Regions from separate parts of the Kineococcus anabasis genome, predicted to be linked through region 2. Evidence: riboswitches for the same ligand, from Rfam matches in the RefSeq annotation. Region 2 holds a riboswitch; each other region holds the start of a gene.

Region 1 (5,891 bases), on a different contig from region 2:
CCCGCGCTCCTTGCTGGTGACCGAGCCCAGCCAGCCGAGGAAGAAGCCCAGCGGGATGCTGATGATGCCGGGGTTGTCCAGCGGGAACCAGGAGAAGTCGATGCCCGTGTCGCGGATCATCGACAGGCTCGCGCCGGTCTGCGGGTCCACCTTGCCGGAGACGACCGGCGAGAAGATGATCAGCCCGATGCAGCTGATGAGACCGCCGTAGATGCTCCACAGGGCGCCACGGGTGGTGAAGCGCGGCCAGAAGAGCGAGTAGATGATCGTGGGCAGGTTCGCGCTCGCGGCGACCGCGAAGGCCAGCGCCACGAGGAAGGCGATGTTCTGGCCGTTGGCGAAGATGCCGCCGACGATCGAGATGGCGCCGATGACGACCACGCTGAGCCGCGCCACCCGCACCTCCGCGTCCGGGCTCACCTGGCCGCGCTTGATGACGCTGGCGTAGATGTCGTGGGCGAAGGAGGCGCTGGCGGTGATGGCCAGGCCGGCGACCACGGCGAGGATCGTCGCGAAGGCGACGGCCGCGATGATGCCGAGCAGGATCTCCCCGCCGAGCTGGTAGGCCAGCAGCGGCGCCGCCGAGTTCGCCTTGCCGGGCGCGGCGAGGATCGTCGTCTTGCCCACCAGGGCGCCGGCGCCGTAGCCCAGGACCAGGGTGAACAGGTAGAAGAAGCCGATGATCCAGATCGCCCAGACGACGCTCTTGCGGGCCTCGCGGGAGGTGGGGACCGTGTAGAAGCGCATGAGGACGTGCGGCAGGCCGGCGGTGCCGAACACCAGGGCCATCGACAGCGAGATGAAGTTGAGCTTCGTCAGGCCGCTCGCGCCGTACTGGGCGCCCGGCCCGAGCAGCGCCTCACCGGCGTTGCCCTCCTTGGCCACGGCCGCACCGAGCAGCTCGGAAAGGTTGAAGCCGTACAGCGCGAGCACCCAGATCGTCATCACGCCGGCGCCCACGACGAGCAGGATCGCCTTGATGATCTGGACCCAGGTGGTGCCCTTCATGCCGCCGATGAGCACGTAGGCGATCATCAGCGCGCCGACGACGGTGATGACGACGTTCTGCCCGGCGGTGCTGGTGATGCCCAGCAGCAGGGCGACGAGGCCGCCCGCGCCGGCCATCTGCGCCAGCAGGTAGAAGAAGCAGACGATGAGCGTGGAGCACGCCGCCGCCATGCGCACCGGGCGCTCCTGCAGGCGGAAGCTCAGCACGTCCGCCATCGTGAAGCGGCCCGTGTTGCGCAGCAGCTCCGCGACGAGCAGGAGCGCGACCAGCCAGGCCACCAGGAAGCCGATGGAGTACAGGAAGCCGTCGTAGCCGTAGATGGCGATGGCCCCGGCGATGCCGAGGAAGCTGGCGGCCGAGAGGTAGTCACCGGCGATGGCGGTGCCGTTCTGGCCGCCGGTGAAGGAGCGGCCGCCGGCGTAGAAGTCGGCGGCGCTGCGATTGTTGCGGCTGGCCTTGATGACGATGGCCATCGTCACCGCGACGAAGACGCCGAAGATGGCGATGTTGACGACCGGGTTGCCGATGTCCGTGGTGGGTGCGGCGGCCGTCGCGAGGGCGGTGAGCATCAGTGTCCTCCTGCCTGGTGGCCGGGAGCGTCCGGCCCCTCGATGCGCTCGCGCAGGCTCGTCGCGTGCGGGTCGAAGTCCTTGTTGGCCCAGCGCACGTAGGCGGTGGTGATCGCGAAGGTCGTGACGAACTGCCCGAGCCCGAACAGCAGGCCGATCGTGATGTTCCCCAGCACCTTGGTCCCCATGAAGCCCGGCGCGTAGGCGGCCAGGAGCACGTAGGTGAAGTACCAGACGAGGAAGAACGCCGCGGCGGGGAAGACGAAACGCCGGAAGCGGCTGCGCAGCGCGGCGAACTCCGGGCTGTCCTGAACGTTCTGGTAGGGGGTGCGGCCCCCGGTTGCCGGTGCGTCCCCGTGCAGGGCACCGGTCGCAGCCCTGCTGCCGTGCGGGTCCGGTTCCCCGGTCGCCGGCGTGCTGCCGTACGTACTCATGCAGACCTCCTCGTCCGCTCGCCGGCCGCGTGGTGCCGCGGTCGCGGTTCTGTGGCTGGCACACCCTAGCCACGCGATCCCCGCCGCACGCCGCTTCCGGAAAGTTGCGGCGTGGCGTGTCGCGCGGTGCTGACGGCACCCTCGCCGTCCCACCAGGCTAGGCGGTGGACGGGCGGGAACGCGGGGGAGAACCCCCGGCGCTGCGCCGGGCGGGGGACGGATTTGGACGACCTCCGCGGCGGCGGCTACTCTGCGGGCACCATCCAGAGCGGCCGAGAGTCCTGGCTCGTCGACGCCGCAGCAACCCCCCGGACATCGGGTGCAGGGTGCTACCGCCAGGTGCGATGGAGTTGAGATGCGCTGTACCCGCCCCACCGTCACCGCGCCCTGTCCGGGAGCCCTCACGTGAGCATCGCGCGCCTGCTGGCCCCTGGGTCCCGCCCCACGGTGTCCTTCGAGCTCTTCCCGCCGCGCACGCCGGCCTCGCGGGAGTCCGTGCTGGAGACGGTCGACGTCCTGGCCGGTGCGGGCGCGGACTTCTTCTCCGTGACCTACGGCGCCTCCGGTTCCACCCGCGAGACCAGCCGCGACCTCGTGGCCCACATCCTCTCCGCCACCCCGGTGCCCGTGGTGGCGCACCTGACGTGCGTGGGGGCCTCCCGCGCCGAGGTCATCGAGACCGTCACCCGCTACCTCGACGTCGGCGTGCGCAGCTTCCTCGCGGTGCGCGGGGACCCCCCGGCGGGGGAGCCGGACTGGTGCCCGCACCCGGACGGCCTCGCCCGCGCCTGCGACCTCGTCGAGCTGCTGCAGGTCGTCGACCGCTGCCACCGCGCCCGCCGCGGGGTCCTGGCGCCGGTCGACGAGGAGCCGCTGAGCGTGGCGGTCGCGGCGTTCCCCGCGGCCCGGCAGGCCGGCTCCGACGCCTGCGACGTCGACGTGCTGCTCGCCAAGCAGCGTGCGGGCGCCGACTTCGCGATCACCCAGGTGTTCTACGAGGCGGACGACTACACCCGCCTCGTGGAGCGGGCGCGCGCCGCCGGGGTCACCATCCCCCTGGTGCCGGGCGTCATCCCGATGACCGACCCCGCCCGGCTGCTGCGCCTGCAGCAGCTGACGGGGGTGCCCGTGCCGCGCGCGCTGCTGGCGCGGCTGGAGCAGGCGGCCGCCGGGGGCCGCGCCGCCGTCCACGCCGAGGGGATCCGGGCCAGCGTCGAGCTGGTGCGGCGCGTCCTCGACGCGGGGGCGCCCGGCCTGCACGTGTACACGTTCAACAAGCACCACGCCGCACTTGACCTGCTCGAGGGCGTACACCTCGACGGCGGGGCCCCGACGGCTCCCGACCTGGCCAGCGGGCCGTGGGTCACGGCTCCTCACCACGACACGCTGCGCCCGGCGCAGCAGGACACCGCGTCCGACCTGGCGAGCGCCAGGCCGGACGGGAGGGGATGACCATGACGCACGACGCCACCCGTCTGCCCACCACGATCCTCGGCTACCCGCGGATCGGGCCGCGCCGCGAGCTGAAGAAGGCGCTGGAGGCCCTGTGGGCCGGCCGCGCCGGTCTGGAGGAGACGGAGGCCGCCGCGGCCGCGCTGCGCGCCCGCACCCGCCGCCGCCTCAAGACCCTGGGCCTGGCCGCCCACGACGCCTCCATCCCGTCGGCGGCCTCGCACTACGACCACGTCCTCGACGCGGCCGTCACCGTGGGGGCCGTGCCCCCGCGCTTCGCGGACGTCGTCGGCGCCGACGGCTCGGTCGACCTCGTGGGCTACTCCACGATCGCCCGCGGCCGCGGTGAGGACGCGCCGCTGGAGATGACCAAGTGGTTCGACACCAACTACCACTACCTCGTCCCCGAGATCGGGCCGGACACCGCGTTCCGCTTCGCCGACGACCGCAAGGTGCGCGAGTTCGCCGAGGCCCTGGAGGACGGCTTCCTCACCCGCCCGGTGCTCGTCGGGCCGGTGACGTTCCTGCTGCTCAGCAAGCCCGCCGAGGGCAGCCCGGAGGGCTTCTCCCCGCTGGGACGCCTGGCGGACCTGGTGCCCGTCTACGCGGAGGTGCTGCGCGCCTTCGCCGCCGCCGGGGCCACCTGGGTGCAGCTCGAGGAGCCCGCGCTCGTCTCGGACACCCTGACCGCGGACGCCGACGCCGTGCACGCCGCGGTGCGCGAGGCGTACGCCGCGCTCACCGCCGTCGAGGGGCGTCCCTCCCTGCTGGTGGCCGCCCCCTACGGCGACCTCGGCGACCTCCTCCCGACCCTGGCCGCCACCGACGTCGAGGCCCTGGCCCTCGACCTCGTCAAGGGCTCCGTGCCCGCCGGCCCGGTCCCCGGCCTGGAGACCAAGGCCGTCCTCGGCGGCGTCATCGACGGGCACAACATCTGGCGCGCCGACCTCGCCGCCGCCCTGGAGAAGCTGGAGCGGCTGCGCCCGCTGGCCGCCTCGGTGGCCGCCGGCACCTCCACCTCCCTGCTCCACGTCCCCCACGACGTGGAGGACGAGCCGCAGCTGCCGGCGGAGCTGCGCGGCTGGCTGGCCTTCGCGGACCAGAAGGTCGCCGAGGTCGTGACCCTGGCCGCCGCGCTGGAGGACCGCGCGGGCGTCGCCGACGTGCTGGAGGCCTCCGCGCAGGCCCGCCGCGAGCGCGTGCAGGCCCCGGGCGTCGTGCGCCCGGAGGTCCGCGAGCGCCTCGCGGGCCTGACCCCGGCCGACGCGCGCCGCAGCGAGTACGACGCCCGGCGCGCCGCGCAGGACGCCGTGCTCGGCCTGCCGCCGCTGCCGACGACCACCATCGGCTCGTTCCCGCAGACCGGCGACATCCGCCGGGCGCGCGCGGCGTGGGCCAAGGGCGAGCTGTCCGACGCCGACTACACCGCGGCGATGCGCGCGGAGATCGACCGCGTCGTGGCGCTGCAGGAGGAGCTCGGCTTCGACGTCCTCGTGCACGGCGAGCCCGAGCGCAACGACATGGTGCAGTACTTCGCGGAGCTGCTCGACGGTTTCGCGGTGACGCAGAACGGCTGGGTGCAGTCCTACGGCTCGCGCTGCGTGCGCCCGCCGATCCTGTGGGGCGACGTGGCGCGCCCCGCCGCGATGACCGTGGAGTGGGCGGCGTACGCGGCCTCCCGCACCACCAAGCCCGTCAAGGGCATGCTCACCGGCCCGGTCACGATCCTCGCCTGGTCCTTCGTCCGCGACGACCAGCCCCTGGGCGACACCGCCCGGCAGGTGGCCCTCGCGCTGCGCGACGAGATCGCCGACCTGGAGGCCGCCGGGATCGGCATCATCCAGGTCGACGAGCCGGCGCTGCGGGAGCTGCTGCCGCTCAAGGCGGAGGAGCAGAAGTCGTACCTCGACTGGTCGGTGGAGTCCTTCCGCCTGGCCACGGCGGGCGCGGCGGACGCCACGCAGATCCACACCCACCTGTGCTACTCGGAGTTCGGCGAGGTCATCGGGGCGATCGACGGCCTCGATGCCGACGTCACGAGCATCGAGGCCGCCCGCTCGCGGATGGAGGTCGTCCCGGACATCGCCGCGGCCGGTTTCTCCCGCGGCATCGGCCCGGGCGTGTACGACATCCACTCCCCGCGCGTTCCCGGCGCCGAGGAGATCGAGGAGCTGCTCCGCCTCGCGGCGGCGTCCATCTCCCCGCGCCACCTGTGGGTGAACCCGGACTGCGGCCTGAAGACCCGTGGCTACGCCGAGACCGAGGCGTCGCTGCGCAACCTGCTCACCGCGACCCGCGCCGTGCGCGCGGACCTGGCGGACAGCGCCTCCTGACGCATCCGCCTGCACGCACGACGCCCCGGCCGCGGATCCCGCGGCCGGGGCGTCGTGCGTGGGGGAGCGGTCACGCGACCGGCGGTGCGGGCGG
Region 2 (5,891 bases):
GACCTGACCGTCGACAGCCTGCCCGGCGTGGGCTCCACCTTCACCCTCACCGTCGTGCTGCCCGAGTCCCACGGCGCCCCGGCGCCGCAGGGTCCCGGTGCGGGCGCCGCCCTCACCGGCCGCACCGCCCTCGTCGTCGACGACAACGCCACGAACCGGCGGGTGCTCACGCTGCAGCTGCAGAGCTGGGGCGTGGAGTGCACGGACGTCAGCTCCGCGGCGGAGGCCCTGGCCCTCCTCGCCGGCGGTGCCTCGTACGACGTGGCGCTGCTGGACATGCAGATGCCGGGCACCAACGGCGAGCAGCTCGCCTGCGCGCTGCGGGAGCTGCCCGCCGGCCGCGAGCTGCCGCTGGTCCTGCTCACGAGCGTCCACTGGCGCCCGGAGGGCGAGCGTGCGCGGCTGTTCGACGCCGTGCTGACCAAGCCCGCCCGCGGCGGTGTCCTGCGCGAGCGGCTCCTGGAGCTGCTGGCCCCGCGGCCCGCAGGTGCCGCGCCGGTGCCGGCCGCGGGGGACGCGGAGGAGGAGCCGCTGCGGGTCCTGCTGGCGGAGGACAACCTCGTCAACCAGAAGGTCGCGCAGCTCATGCTCGCCAAGCTCGGCCACGCCGTCGACACGGTCGACAACGGCCGCGAGGCGGTGGAGGCCATGGGGCGCAAGGACTACGACGTGGTCCTGATGGACCTGCACATGCCGGAGATGGACGGCCTGGAGGCGACCCGCGCCATCCGGGCGCAGATCCCGCAGCAGCGCCAGCCCCGCATCGTCGCGCTCACGGCCAGCGTCCTGATGGAGGACCGCAACGCCTGCACCCGGGCGGGCATGGACCACTACCTGAGCAAGCCGGTGCGCTCGCGCGACCTGGAGAGCGTGCTGGACACCCTGCGCCCGGGGCGCACCCCGGCGCCGGCGTCCGGCCCCGCGCCGGCGTCCGGCCCCGCGCCGGCGTCCGGCCCCGCGCCGGCGCCCGCGCCGGCCGGGCCGCAGCCGGGGACGGGCGCGCGCCCGGAGTCGGAGGCGCTGCTGGAGGCCGAGGTCCGCGCCCGCGTCGAGGAGCTCGGCGGGGTCGCCACCCCGGAGGACCGCGCGCTGTTCGCGCAGCTGCTGTCCTCCTTCGTCGGCCGCGCCCCGGAGACGGTCGCGGACCTCGGGCAGGCCCTGGCGGCGGGGGACGCGGAGCGGGCCACCAAGCTCGCCCACGCCCTGAAGGGCTCGGCGGGGAACCTGGGCGCCGGGCACCTGTCCGCCCTGTGCGCGCAGCTGGAGGCGCGGGGCCGGGCGGGGGACCTGCCGGACCCCGCGGTCCTGCCCCGCGACCTGCTCGACGCGCTGGACGAGGCGTGCCGCGTCCTCACCGCGCTGGCGGAGGAGTTCGGCGCGGGCGCCCCCGCCGAGACCGTCGGGGCGGGCGCCGACTGGTGACGTCCGCGCGCCCCCGTCCGCGTCCGGCACGGCTCCGCCGGTGCGGGATGCGGACGGGGTCGCGTTCGACACCGGCGGGGGCCGCGTCGTAGCGTGACCCGGCCACCGCCGCCCCGCACGGGCCCGGTGGTGCCCCACCCATCCAGAGCGGCCGAGAGACCTGGCTCGACGACGCCGCAGCAACCCCCCGCACGCGCGGGCGCGGGTGCTACCGCCGGGACCGATGGAGGAACGAGCATGGCCCCGACCGTCGTCGCACGCCCCGCCGCGCCCGCGGCCGTCCCGCACGCAGCGCCCGCCGCCCTCCTGCCCGGGCTGCGGGCGGTGCGGGTGCGCCTCGGCGACGAGCTCGCCCGGCCCCTGCTGGAGGGCCTCGCCCACGAGTACCGCGACCTCCTGGGCCACCCCGCGGAGGCGGTGGACGCGGAGCTGGCCTCGGTGCCGGCGGAGGAGCTCGACGCCCCGCGCGGCTGCCTGCTGGTCCTGCTGGCCGGCGGGGAGGTCGTCGCGGGCGGTGCGTACCGGCGCGCGCCGCAGGCCGGGGCGCCCGGCAGGGGCCGTGCCGTCGCGGAGCTCAAGCGCATCTGGACGGCTCCCTCCGCCCGCCGGCTCGGTCTGGGCCGCCTCGTGGTCGCGGAGCTGGAGCGGCGCGCGGCGGCCGCCGGGTACGCGGAGCTGCACCTCACGACAGGCGCGCGCCAGCACGCCGCGCAGGCGCTGTACGCGTCCGCCGGGTACGTGCGCGGGGAGGAGCTCCTGCCCGGGCCGGGGCTCGACCCGGTGGTGGCGTTCCGCAAGGTGCTCCGCCGCGCCGCGCCCGGGGAGCGGACGGACGTGCGGGGGGACCTGCTGCCGCTGCCGCGGCGGGTTCAGCCCGCCGCCTGAGCGCCCCCGCGCGTCGCCTCGATCCGGGCGACGACCTCGTCGGCCATCGCCCGCAGCTCGGCCAGTTCCGCCGCGGAGAACTCCCGGGCCTCGGTGCCCAGCACGCAGTAGTTGCCCAGCACGTGCCCGCGCGAGGTGACCAGCGGAGCGCCGGCGTAGCTGCGGAACCCGTCGACGGTGACCAGCGGGTTGCCCGACTGCGCCGGGTCGGCGGTGGTGTCGGGCACGACGTACGGCTCGCGGGTGCGCACCGACGTCGCGCAGAACGACCACTCCACGGGGGTGCCGCCGACCTCGGCGAGCCAGCCGTCGACGCCGTGGCTGCCCGCGAGGAACTGCGCGTCGTACAGCACCACGGTCACCAGCCCCACGGGGAGGCCGAAGCGCTCGGCCGCGCGGCGGGCGAAGTCGTCCAGCTCTTCCTTCGCGGTGTCGGAGAACAGGTCCAGCTCGGAGATCTCCGCGATGCGGTCGAGGTCCCGGACGGGGTCGGCGGCGCGGTCGGTGCTCACCGGTCCGCACCCCCCGCCCGGTCCGCGTCCTGCGCCCCGTCGGTGCCCGCCGTCCGCGCCAGGGCCCGGTAGGTCTCCAGCCGCACCCACAGCGAGCGCCCGAGGACGCCGAGGACACCACCGCGGGCGCGCACGGCCGCCACCAGGGCGGCGACGCCGTCCGGGCCGGCCTCGGCGGCGGCCGGGTCCACCCCCGCGGTGGCGCACAGCGCGGCCCACGTGCCGTCCACGTCCCCGCCGGCCCGCGCCACCGCGGCCCGCACGTCGGCCAGGGTCGGCGCCGCCAGGCCGTACCCGGGGATCGTCGTCGCTGCCGCCATCGGTCGGTGCCTCCCTGCCGGGCCGGGTCCCGGGCCCGGCGGCTCGCGCCGCGCCCGCTCGGCCACAGTCTGCCCGGCCCGCGCCCCCGCGCGGCGGGATCCGCCGTCCGGGTCCCGCGGTGGCGGTGCCGTTCAGGTGGACCGCGGGGCGTGCCGATGGGACGGGTGACGTCCCGCACCGGCGGACGGGCCGACGGAGGGGGAGAGGTGCGCACCGAACGCACGGCCGCGCTGGCGCGCAGCGCCGCCTTCGCCGTCCTGTTCTGCGTCGCGGTGTACCTCGGGCGCCTGACCGTCATGGACGGCACCAGCCTCAGCCTCGTCTGGCCCGCCGCGGGGGTCGCGGCCCTCTGGTTCGCCGCGCAGCGCGCGGCCGGGACCCGGGTGTTCGACCTCGCGGCGCTCGCGGCCGCCACCCTCCTGCTCAACGTCGCGACGGGTTCGTCCTGGCTCCTCGCGGCGTGCTTCGTCGTCGCGAACGTCGTGCAGGTCACGGTGTTCGGCGCGCTGTTCGCGCGCTGGTGCCCGCAGGCCTGGGGAGCGGGGGGCCGGGAGGCGCTGACGGGCAGCGGGCAGCTCGCCCGCCTGCTGGCGGCGGCGACCGTCGGCACCGCCGCCGGCTGCGCCCTCGGGCCGACGTCGGTGTGGCTCCTCACCGGGCACTGGTCGTGGCTGACCGCCGCGGTGTGGATGACCCGCAACACCGCCTCCGTCGTCCTCGTCGCCGCGGTCGGCTTCCGCGTCGGCGCGGTACTCACCGCCCGCCGGGCACGGCGCCGCGGGACCCGCGCGGCACGGGTGCCCGTGCTCTGGCCGACCGGCTGGCGGCTCGTGGAGCTGGCCGCCGTGGGCGCCGCCTCGGCGATCGCCTACGGCCTGCTGTTCGGCCTCCTCGACGGCCTGCCGGTCGCCTTCCCCCTGCTGGTGCTCACCATCTGGGTGGCGGTGCGCTTCGACACCACGATCGTCGCGGTGCACAGCCTGCTCACCGGGATCGCGGCCGTCCTGTTCACCCTCGCCGGGAACGGCCCGTTCGCCACGATCGGCGACGACGCGACCCGGGCCCTCGTCGTGCAGGCCTACGTCGGCCTCGTCGCCGCCGTGGGGCTCGCCCTGGCCCTGGGACGCGACGAGCGCGACGTCCTCGTCGCCCAGGTGCGGGCGCGCGCCGACGAGGCCGACGAGCAGCGCACGCTCGCCGAGATCGCGATGGCCGAGGCCGAGGCCCGCTCCGAGCTGGCCGAGACCCTCACCGACGCCGTGGACGTCGGCATCGTCGTCGCCGGCGCCGACGGGCGCCTGGTGCAGTTCAACCGGACGGCACGCGCCTGGCACGGGCTCGACGCCGACGCCTCCCTGGACCCGCGCGAGCACGCCGGGGTCTACGGCCTGCGCGGCCCCGACGGGCGTACCCCGCTGCGGGAGGAGGACGTCCCGCTGACCCGGGCCCTGCGCGAGGGGTCCGTGCACGGCGCCGAGATCGTCCTCGCCCCCGTCGGCCGCGAGGCCGTCGTCGTCGTCTGTTCCGGCCGCGCCATGCACCGCGCGGACGGCACCCTCCTCGGCGCGGTCGTCGCCATGACCGACGTCACCGCCGCGCGCGCCCGGCAGCGGGAGCTGGAGGCCACCGCCGCCGAGCTCGCCGAGCGCTCCGCCCAGCTCACGTCCGCCGTGGCGGAGCTGGAGCGCTCCAACGCCGACCTCGCGCACTTCGCCGGCGTCGCCAGCCACGACCTGAACTCCCCGCTCACCGTCGTCGCCGGCTACCTGGAGATGATCGGTGAGACCTACGGGGAGGAGCTGGGCGCGCAGGGCCGCGACTGGGTCGGGACCGCCCTGAAGGGCACCGGCCGGATGAAGGACCTGATCTCCGCGCTGCTCGCGCACGCCAAGGCCGGCGGGAGCTCCGGCGCCCGCGAGGCCACCGACGTGCGGGACGTGTTCGACCAGGCGCTGCTGGACCTGCGCGCGCCCGTCGTGGCCGCGCGCGCCCGGGTCGCCGCCGGCCCGCTGCCCACGCTGTGGTGCGACCCGGTGCTGCTGCGGCAGCTGCTGCAGAACCTCATCGGCAACGCCGTGAAGTACCGCGCGCCCGGACGCCCCTGCCTGGTCGCGCTGAGCGCGGAACCGTCCGCCGACGGCTGGACGTTCTCCGTCACCGACAACGGCGTCGGCATCCCCGAGGAACTGCGGGCCCACGTGTTCGGGATGTTCGCGCAGGTCGACCCCGCGGCCCGCACCGGTCACGGCATCGGCCTGGCCACCTGCCAGCGGATCGTGGAGCGTCACGGCGGGCGCATCTGGGTGGAGGGGACGCCCGGCGGTGGTACCACCGTGCGGTTCACGCTGCCGCAGCGGGACCCCGAGCGCGCCGCCCCGTCCGGCGACGCGCCCGCGGGAGCCGTCGCCGGGCAGGAGGTGCCCCTTCCGCTCACCGCCTGAGCCGGCGTCGTCCGCCTACCCTGGAGGCGGCCGCGGGTCCCGCGGCGGGGGCCGCGGGGCCCGGACGGCGGGTACGGGGAGGGCGCGGTGCCGGAGCAGGGGCGCGGCGGCGCGCCGGGCGAGGGCGTCCTCGCCTCCTCGCTCGTGGAGGACATCGCCGGCTGGGAGGGGTGGTCGGGCGCCCCGTGGGGCCGGCTGCGCTACCGCATCGTCGACCACACCCTGGAGAAGGTCTGCCGCACGATCTCCGGCCGTCCCCTGCGGGTCCTCGACGCCGGGGGCGGCGACGGCAGCGACTCGGTGCCGCTGG
Region 3 (5,891 bases), on a different contig from region 2:
CGTCAGCTCCCGCTCGACGATGCGCGAGACGATGCCGCGCACCGCCGCGGTGCCGAGGACCTCCTTGGTCTGGCCCTCGAACTGCGGCTCGGCCAGGCGCGCCGTCACCACGGCCGTCAGCCCGGCGAGGACGTCGTCCTTCTCCAGCTTGTCGTCCTTGCCGGTCGCCTTGAGCCGGCGCGCGTTCAGCTCCACCTGCTTGCGCAGCACCTTCAGCAGGGCCTGGTCGAACCCGGCGAGGTGGGTGCCGCCCTTGGGCGTGGCGATGATGTTGACGAACGACTGGACGGTCGTCTCGTAGCCGGTGCCCCAGCGGACGGCGATGTCCACGTCGCACTGGCGCTCGACCTCCGTGACGGTCATGTGGCCGTCGGCGTCGAGGACGGGCACGTTCTCGCGGAAGGAGTCGGTGCCCTGCAGCCGCCACACGCCCGTCACGGGCGCGTCGGGGGCCAGGAAGTCGGCGAACTCCCCGATGCCGCCGTCGTGGCGGAACGTCTCCTCGTGCGGGCCGTGCTCGGCGGGCGTGCCCGGCAGGCCCCGCTCGTCGCGGATCACGATGGTCAGGCCCGGCACGAGGAAGGAGGTCTGGCGGGCGCGGGCGATCAGGTCGGAGTAGGAGAACTCCGCCTCCTTGAGGAAGATCTGCTTGTCGGCCCAGTACCGGACCCGCGTGCCGGTGACCCCCCGCTTGGCGCGCCCGACGACCTCCAGGCCGGTCGTCCGCTCGAACGGGGCCTCGGGGCCCTCGCCGGCGAAGCGGCCGGGCACGCCGCGGCGGAAGCTCGTCGCGTGGGTCTTCCCGCCGCGGTCCACCTCGACGTCCAGGCGTGCCGAGAGCGCGTTGACGACGCTGGCGCCGACGCCGTGCAGGCCCCCGGAGGCCGAGTACGACCCGCCCCCGAACTTCCCGCCCGCGTGCAGGTGGGTGAAGACGACCTCCACGCCCGACAGGCCCGTGCGGGGCTCCACGTCGACGGGGATGCCGCGGCCGTCGTCGCGCACCTCCACGGAGGTGTCCGCGTGCAGCACCACCACGATCCTCGAGCAGTGCCCACCGAGGGCCTCGTCCACGGAGTTGTCGATGATCTCCCACACGCAGTGCATGAGGCCGCGGGAGTCGGTGGAGCCGATGTACATGCCGGGGCGCTTGCGGACGGCCTCCAGCCCCTCCAGGACGAGCAGGTGCGCCGCGGTGTAGCCCTCCGGCTCCTTCGCGGGGCGGCGGCCCCGGGAGCCGGGTGCGGCGGGGGACGGGTCTGAGCTCACCCGGTCAGGTTAGGCGACCGGCCCGACACGCGCCGGGAGGCTGATCGCTCCTGGCGAACGGGCGACTCTCCCGTGCGGGAACCAGCGGGGGTGGTTGGATGTTGCAGCACAGTAGGGGACAGCAGCTGCTGCCTCCGGCGGGTGTCCGGCCACGGGCCCCCGCGCTGACCAGCCCTCCGGAAGGAGCCCCGTGACCACAGCTCTTGCCAACGACCCGCTGACCGTCGCCGACCGCTGCGACCGCTGCGGTGCTCAGGCCTACGTGCGTGTCCTGCTCGGGTCCGGCGGAGAGCTGCTCTTCTGCGCCCACCACGGGCGCGAGCACCGCCAGGCGCTCCAGGGCGTCGCCGCCGAGATCCAGGACGAGACCGGCCGCCTCACCACCACCCCGCACGTCGCTCCCGACGACGAGCGCTGACCTTGACCGCAGCCCCGACCGGAGCCCGGCAGCACCCCCTGACCCGTGGGTGACGCCGGGCTCCTGCTCGTCGCCCTGGCGATGGCCGTGGGCCTCGCCGGGACCGTCCTGCCCGTGCTGCCCGGTGCGGTGCTCGTCGTGGGCGCCGCGGCCGTCTGGGCGTGGTTCACCGGCGGTGTCGCCTGGTGGGTCCTGCTGGGGGTGGTCGTCGTCATCAGCCTCGGGCAGATCGGCAAGTACCTCCTGCCCGGCCGCCGCCTGCAGCAGCTCGGCATCCCCAACCGCACCCTCGCCGCCGGCGCCCTCCTCGGGGTGGTCGGGTTCTTCGCCGTACCGGTCGTGGGGCTCCCCCTCGGGTTCGTCCTCGGGATCTACCTGGCCGAGTCCGCCCGCCTGCGCGGCGGCGGGGCGCAGGCCTGGCGCTCGACGGTGCAGGCCCTGAAGGCGGCCGGGGTGAGCATGGCCATCGAGATGGGCGCCGGCGTGGTGGCCGTCGCCGGCTGGGCCGTGGCGGCCCTCGCGCTGCGCTCCTGAGCCGGCGGCGCGCGCCGCGGCGGTTGACAGCACACGTCGTCCGCCTCCTAAGCTGCGGGCAGGTCATGAGCGCCAGCGCCAAGCCCCGGCTCGCTGGCCGGCAACCCTCCTCCGCGGCGGGGTGCCCCGGGTGATGACCGGGCCCCGGGCGACCCCCGGGGCAAGCGCGGACCCGGGCCCCGGGTCCTCCCGGCGACAGGAGCCCACGGTGACCCCTCCCCCGGCCACGCCCGCCGGCCCGCTGCTGCGGGTCCGCCGCCACGTCGACCTGATGCGCACCTCCAGCGCCGGCTGTCCCGCTCGGTCCTGACCCGAGCCCAGCAGCCGACCACCCCGCCGCGCGCCGTCGCGCCCGCGGCTCCCGGAGGACCCCGTGACCCGCCCCACCCTGCCCACCGGCCTGCCCGCGACCACCCCCGCCGGCCACCCGGCGACCACCCCTGCCGGCCCGCCGGCGACGATCCCCGCCGCCCGCCGCGGCAGCGCGACCGACGTCCTCGCCGCCCTCGTGCGCGGGATCGCCGCCCGCCCCGCGCTGTGGCGTCCCGCCGTGCGCTTCGACACCCACGAGCGGTACTGGACCCGCCTCGACGCCCCCGCCGGCATCGACGTCTGGCTCCTGACCTGGACCCGCACCCAGGGCACCGACCTGCACGACCACGGCGGGTCCGCCGCCGCGTTCACCGTCGTGGAGGGCACCCTCACCGAGGTCCGGCCGGACACGGGCGGCGCCCTCACCTCCACCGCGCTGCGGGCCGTGCCCGGCGGGGCGCTGCGCACCGTCGAGCCGGACGTCGTGCACGACGTGCGCAACGACCACGACGAGCCCGCGGTGAGCATCCACGCCTACGCCCCCAGACTGGAGCGCATGTCCTTCTACGCCGTCGTGGACGGGCGCCTGGAGCGCGTGCGCACCGTCACCACCGCCGAGCCCGAGGTGGAGGCGTGAGCGCGGCCGTGCCGCTCCGCCGGCCCGTGCGCGGCATCGCCGACGTCCTCGCCGGGGCCAGGGCGCGGCTGCGGCGCCTCACCCCCGCCGAGGCGCACGCCGCACACGCCGGCGGCGCCGTCCTCGTGGACATCCGGCCGATGGCCCAGCGCCTGGCCGAGGGCGAGGTGCCCGGGTCCCTGGTCCTGGAGCGCAACGTGCTGGAGTGGCGGCTGGACCCGACCTCGGGAGCGTGCATCCCGCAGGCCGACCACGACCTGCACGTGGTCGTGCTGTGCCAGGAGGGGTACACCTCCAGCCTCGCCGCGGCGTGCCTGCAGGACCTCGGCGTCCACCGGGCCACCGACGTCGCGGGCGGCCTCGGGGCGTGGCGGGCGGCGGGCCTGCCGGTCGTGCGGGGTGGGACACCGGCCGGCGAGGTCGTCCCGGACGGGGAGCCGCGGCTCGTGTGAGCCCGGCCGGACGCACGAAGGCCCTCCCACCTGACGGCGGGAGGGCCCTCGTGCAGGCGGAGGTCAGCCGCCCCGGGCGCCGACGACCTGACTCACGGTCCGAATCATGATCTTGACGTCACCCCAGAGCGACCAGTTCTCGATGTAGTAGTTGTCGAAGCGGGCGCGGTCCTCGATGGAGGTGTCCCCCCGCAGTCCGTGCACGGCGGCCCAGCCGGTCAGACCGGCGGGGACCCGGTGGCGCGCCATGTACCGGGGCACGCTGCGGGTGAACTGGTCGACGAAGTGCGGGCGCTCCGGCCGCGGGCCCACGAGGCTCATGTCGCCCCGGAGGATGTTGACCAGCTGGGGCAGCTCGTCCAGGGACGACTTGCGGATGAACTTCCCGACCGGCCCGAGACGGTCGTCGTGCTTGATGTTCCAGTTGGTCTGTGACTCGGAGTCGTCGACCGGCTTCAGAGAGCGAAACTTCATGACGTCGAAGGGCTTGCCGTCCAGGCCGACGCGTTGCTGGCGGAAGATGATGCCCGGTCCGCCCTCCCACCGGACGGCGACAGCGACCGCCGCCATGACCGGGGACAGGGCGAGAAGTGCAGCTGCCGACAGGACGATGTCGACGAGGCGCTTGATCTTCCACGAGAACGTGCGGAACGCGGCCCGGCGGACGCGCAGCAGCGGGATGCCCCACACCTGGTCCACGTCGCGGGTCACGGAGTGCACCTCGAACAGGCGCGGCACGATGAAGATCTCGCAGTCGAGGCGGTCACACGTGCGCAGGATGTCGACGAGGTCGGACTCGCGCAGGTTGCCGAACGCGACGATCACGACGCGGATGTCGAAGTCCTCGATGAGCTCGGCGAGCTCATCGTGACGGCCGAGCAGGGGCGCGGGGAGCTCGGAGGGATCATCGACCCGGGGGCGCGAGTCCACGAAACCCACGGGATCGATGCCGTAGTACCGGTGTTCCCGCAGAGTGCGGGTGAGGCGCATGCCCACCTGGCCCGCACCGAGCACGAGGGCCGCGTGCCGCACCTTGCCCTGACAGCGGGCCCGGCGGACCGTGTGGTACGCGAGGGCGCGGATCATCAGGATGCCGACGACGAGGAGACCGACGTGGCCGATGACCTCGTGGAGGGGCCGCATGCCCGGGGCGACGACGCTGAGCGCCAACTCCGTGGCCAAGGTGACGATTCCGCCACCCAGGATGTACGGAAAGTCATCGAGGAGCGACAGTGACAATCGGGAACGGTACAAACCACATACTGCAAACGTGACGATGAGAACACTGAGCGCTACAAACTGGATGGGGTGGAGTTCTCGGAGCGCAGCGAGGGAGGCGAGGAAGACCGCCACATCCCCTGCGACGAGATAGGGGCCAGCCGGTAGTCGCATCAGTCGTGGTCGCAGTCGACGTGAGTCGAACATGCGCGGCTGGAGCACGATCCGGCCGCCGGGACCTTGGTGGTCGAGGCGCAGATCGGTGCCTGACGTCGTCAGCTCAGAGGTGACCATGCGGCTCCCAAATCTTCCGGCGCTTTCCGTCGCGGATACCGGGACACCCCATGCAGGACTACAGGGTGGCGATGGCCAGCGGCTCGACGACGACCCGAGCCTAGAGGAGGCTGAGTCTCCGGCCAGTCAGAGAACTGGCCCGATCGAACTGTCACGGGCAGCATGCGCCCGGTACACCGAACGCCTCCCCAAAGTTCGTTCCGGATGCACGACGACGACGAGAACGATGTTCCAGGACCCCTCGCGAGACGACCTGCAGGGCTCCCCACGTCTTGGCCAGATCCTTCGCCACGATGGGGACGGGCACGAGGAGCGAGGTGGCCAACGGCCTCTCGGCACCCCTCGCCTTGAACATGGGTACGGAGAAGTAGGCGAGAGCCCCGCAGAGAACGGCCGAACGCAAGACCACACCACCGCGCACCAGGAGAACCGGCCCGGCGAAGTACGCCAGCACCCGCACTCCGTTGCGCATCAATGCCTGCCGGTCGCTCGCCTCAGCATCACCGCGGCCGTAGCGCACGTACATGCGCCATGTTCCACGGATCCCCGCCTGGTCCCACTTCAGCTCGGCGTCCGTGGTGAGCACGCATGGCACACCACGTTGCGCGATGGCCTGAGCGAGGTCTAGATCCTCGTGGGCACGGATGTCCTCCGGCCAGCCACCGGCCGCCTCGATGGCCTGACGCGTCGTGGCCATGGCGCGTCCCGCCGGCCGGGTGGGATCGAACCGCCGCCCGAACACCCGCCCCCAGGCCCG

What was found. A riboswitch is a leader RNA that binds a small molecule or an ion and turns the genes downstream of it on or off. The one in region 2 is predicted to bind S-adenosylmethionine.
Region 1: it holds a riboswitch for S-adenosylmethionine, as region 2 does, so the genes downstream of both, ACYQBY_RS04410 (methylenetetrahydrofolate reductase) here and ACYQBY_RS10590 (GNAT family N-acetyltransferase) in region 2, are expected to answer to the same signal.
Region 3: it holds a riboswitch for S-adenosylmethionine, as region 2 does, so the genes downstream of both, ACYQBY_RS03575 (cysteine dioxygenase) here and ACYQBY_RS10590 (GNAT family N-acetyltransferase) in region 2, are expected to answer to the same signal.

What each region holds. Positions count from the first base shown of each region.
Region 1 is NZ_BAAIHU010000002.1:187,746-193,636, forward strand. Features, by position in the region: gene ACYQBY_RS04400 (solute symporter family protein) at 1-1,578, opposite strand, end outside; gene ACYQBY_RS04405 (DUF485 domain-containing protein) at 1,578-1,940, opposite strand; SAM riboswitch class I at 2,269-2,363, shown strand; gene ACYQBY_RS04410 (methylenetetrahydrofolate reductase) at 2,418-3,464, shown strand; gene metE (5-methyltetrahydropteroyltriglutamate--homocysteine S-methyltransferase) at 3,467-5,797, shown strand.
Region 2 is NZ_BAAIHU010000006.1:383,937-389,827, reverse strand. Features, by position in the region: gene ACYQBY_RS10595 (hybrid sensor histidine kinase/response regulator) at 1-1,422, shown strand, start outside; SAM riboswitch class I at 1,558-1,652, shown strand; gene ACYQBY_RS10590 (GNAT family N-acetyltransferase) at 1,660-2,307, shown strand; gene ACYQBY_RS10585 (GAF domain-containing protein) at 2,292-2,819, opposite strand; gene ACYQBY_RS10580 (hypothetical protein) at 2,816-3,139, opposite strand; gene ACYQBY_RS10575 (sensor histidine kinase) at 3,347-5,581, shown strand; gene ACYQBY_RS10570 (class I SAM-dependent methyltransferase) at 5,669-5,891, shown strand, end outside.
Region 3 is NZ_BAAIHU010000001.1:773,592-779,482, forward strand. Features, by position in the region: gene ACYQBY_RS03560 (DNA gyrase/topoisomerase IV subunit B) at 1-1,269, opposite strand, end outside; gene ACYQBY_RS03565 (DUF7455 domain-containing protein) at 1,460-1,687, shown strand; gene ACYQBY_RS03570 (DUF456 domain-containing protein) at 1,733-2,221, shown strand; SAM riboswitch class IV at 2,283-2,394, shown strand; gene ACYQBY_RS03575 (cysteine dioxygenase) at 2,595-3,170, shown strand; gene ACYQBY_RS03580 (rhodanese-like domain-containing protein) at 3,167-3,622, shown strand; gene ACYQBY_RS03585 (sugar transferase) at 3,686-5,047, opposite strand; gene ACYQBY_RS03590 (glycosyltransferase family 2 protein) at 5,286-5,891, opposite strand, start outside.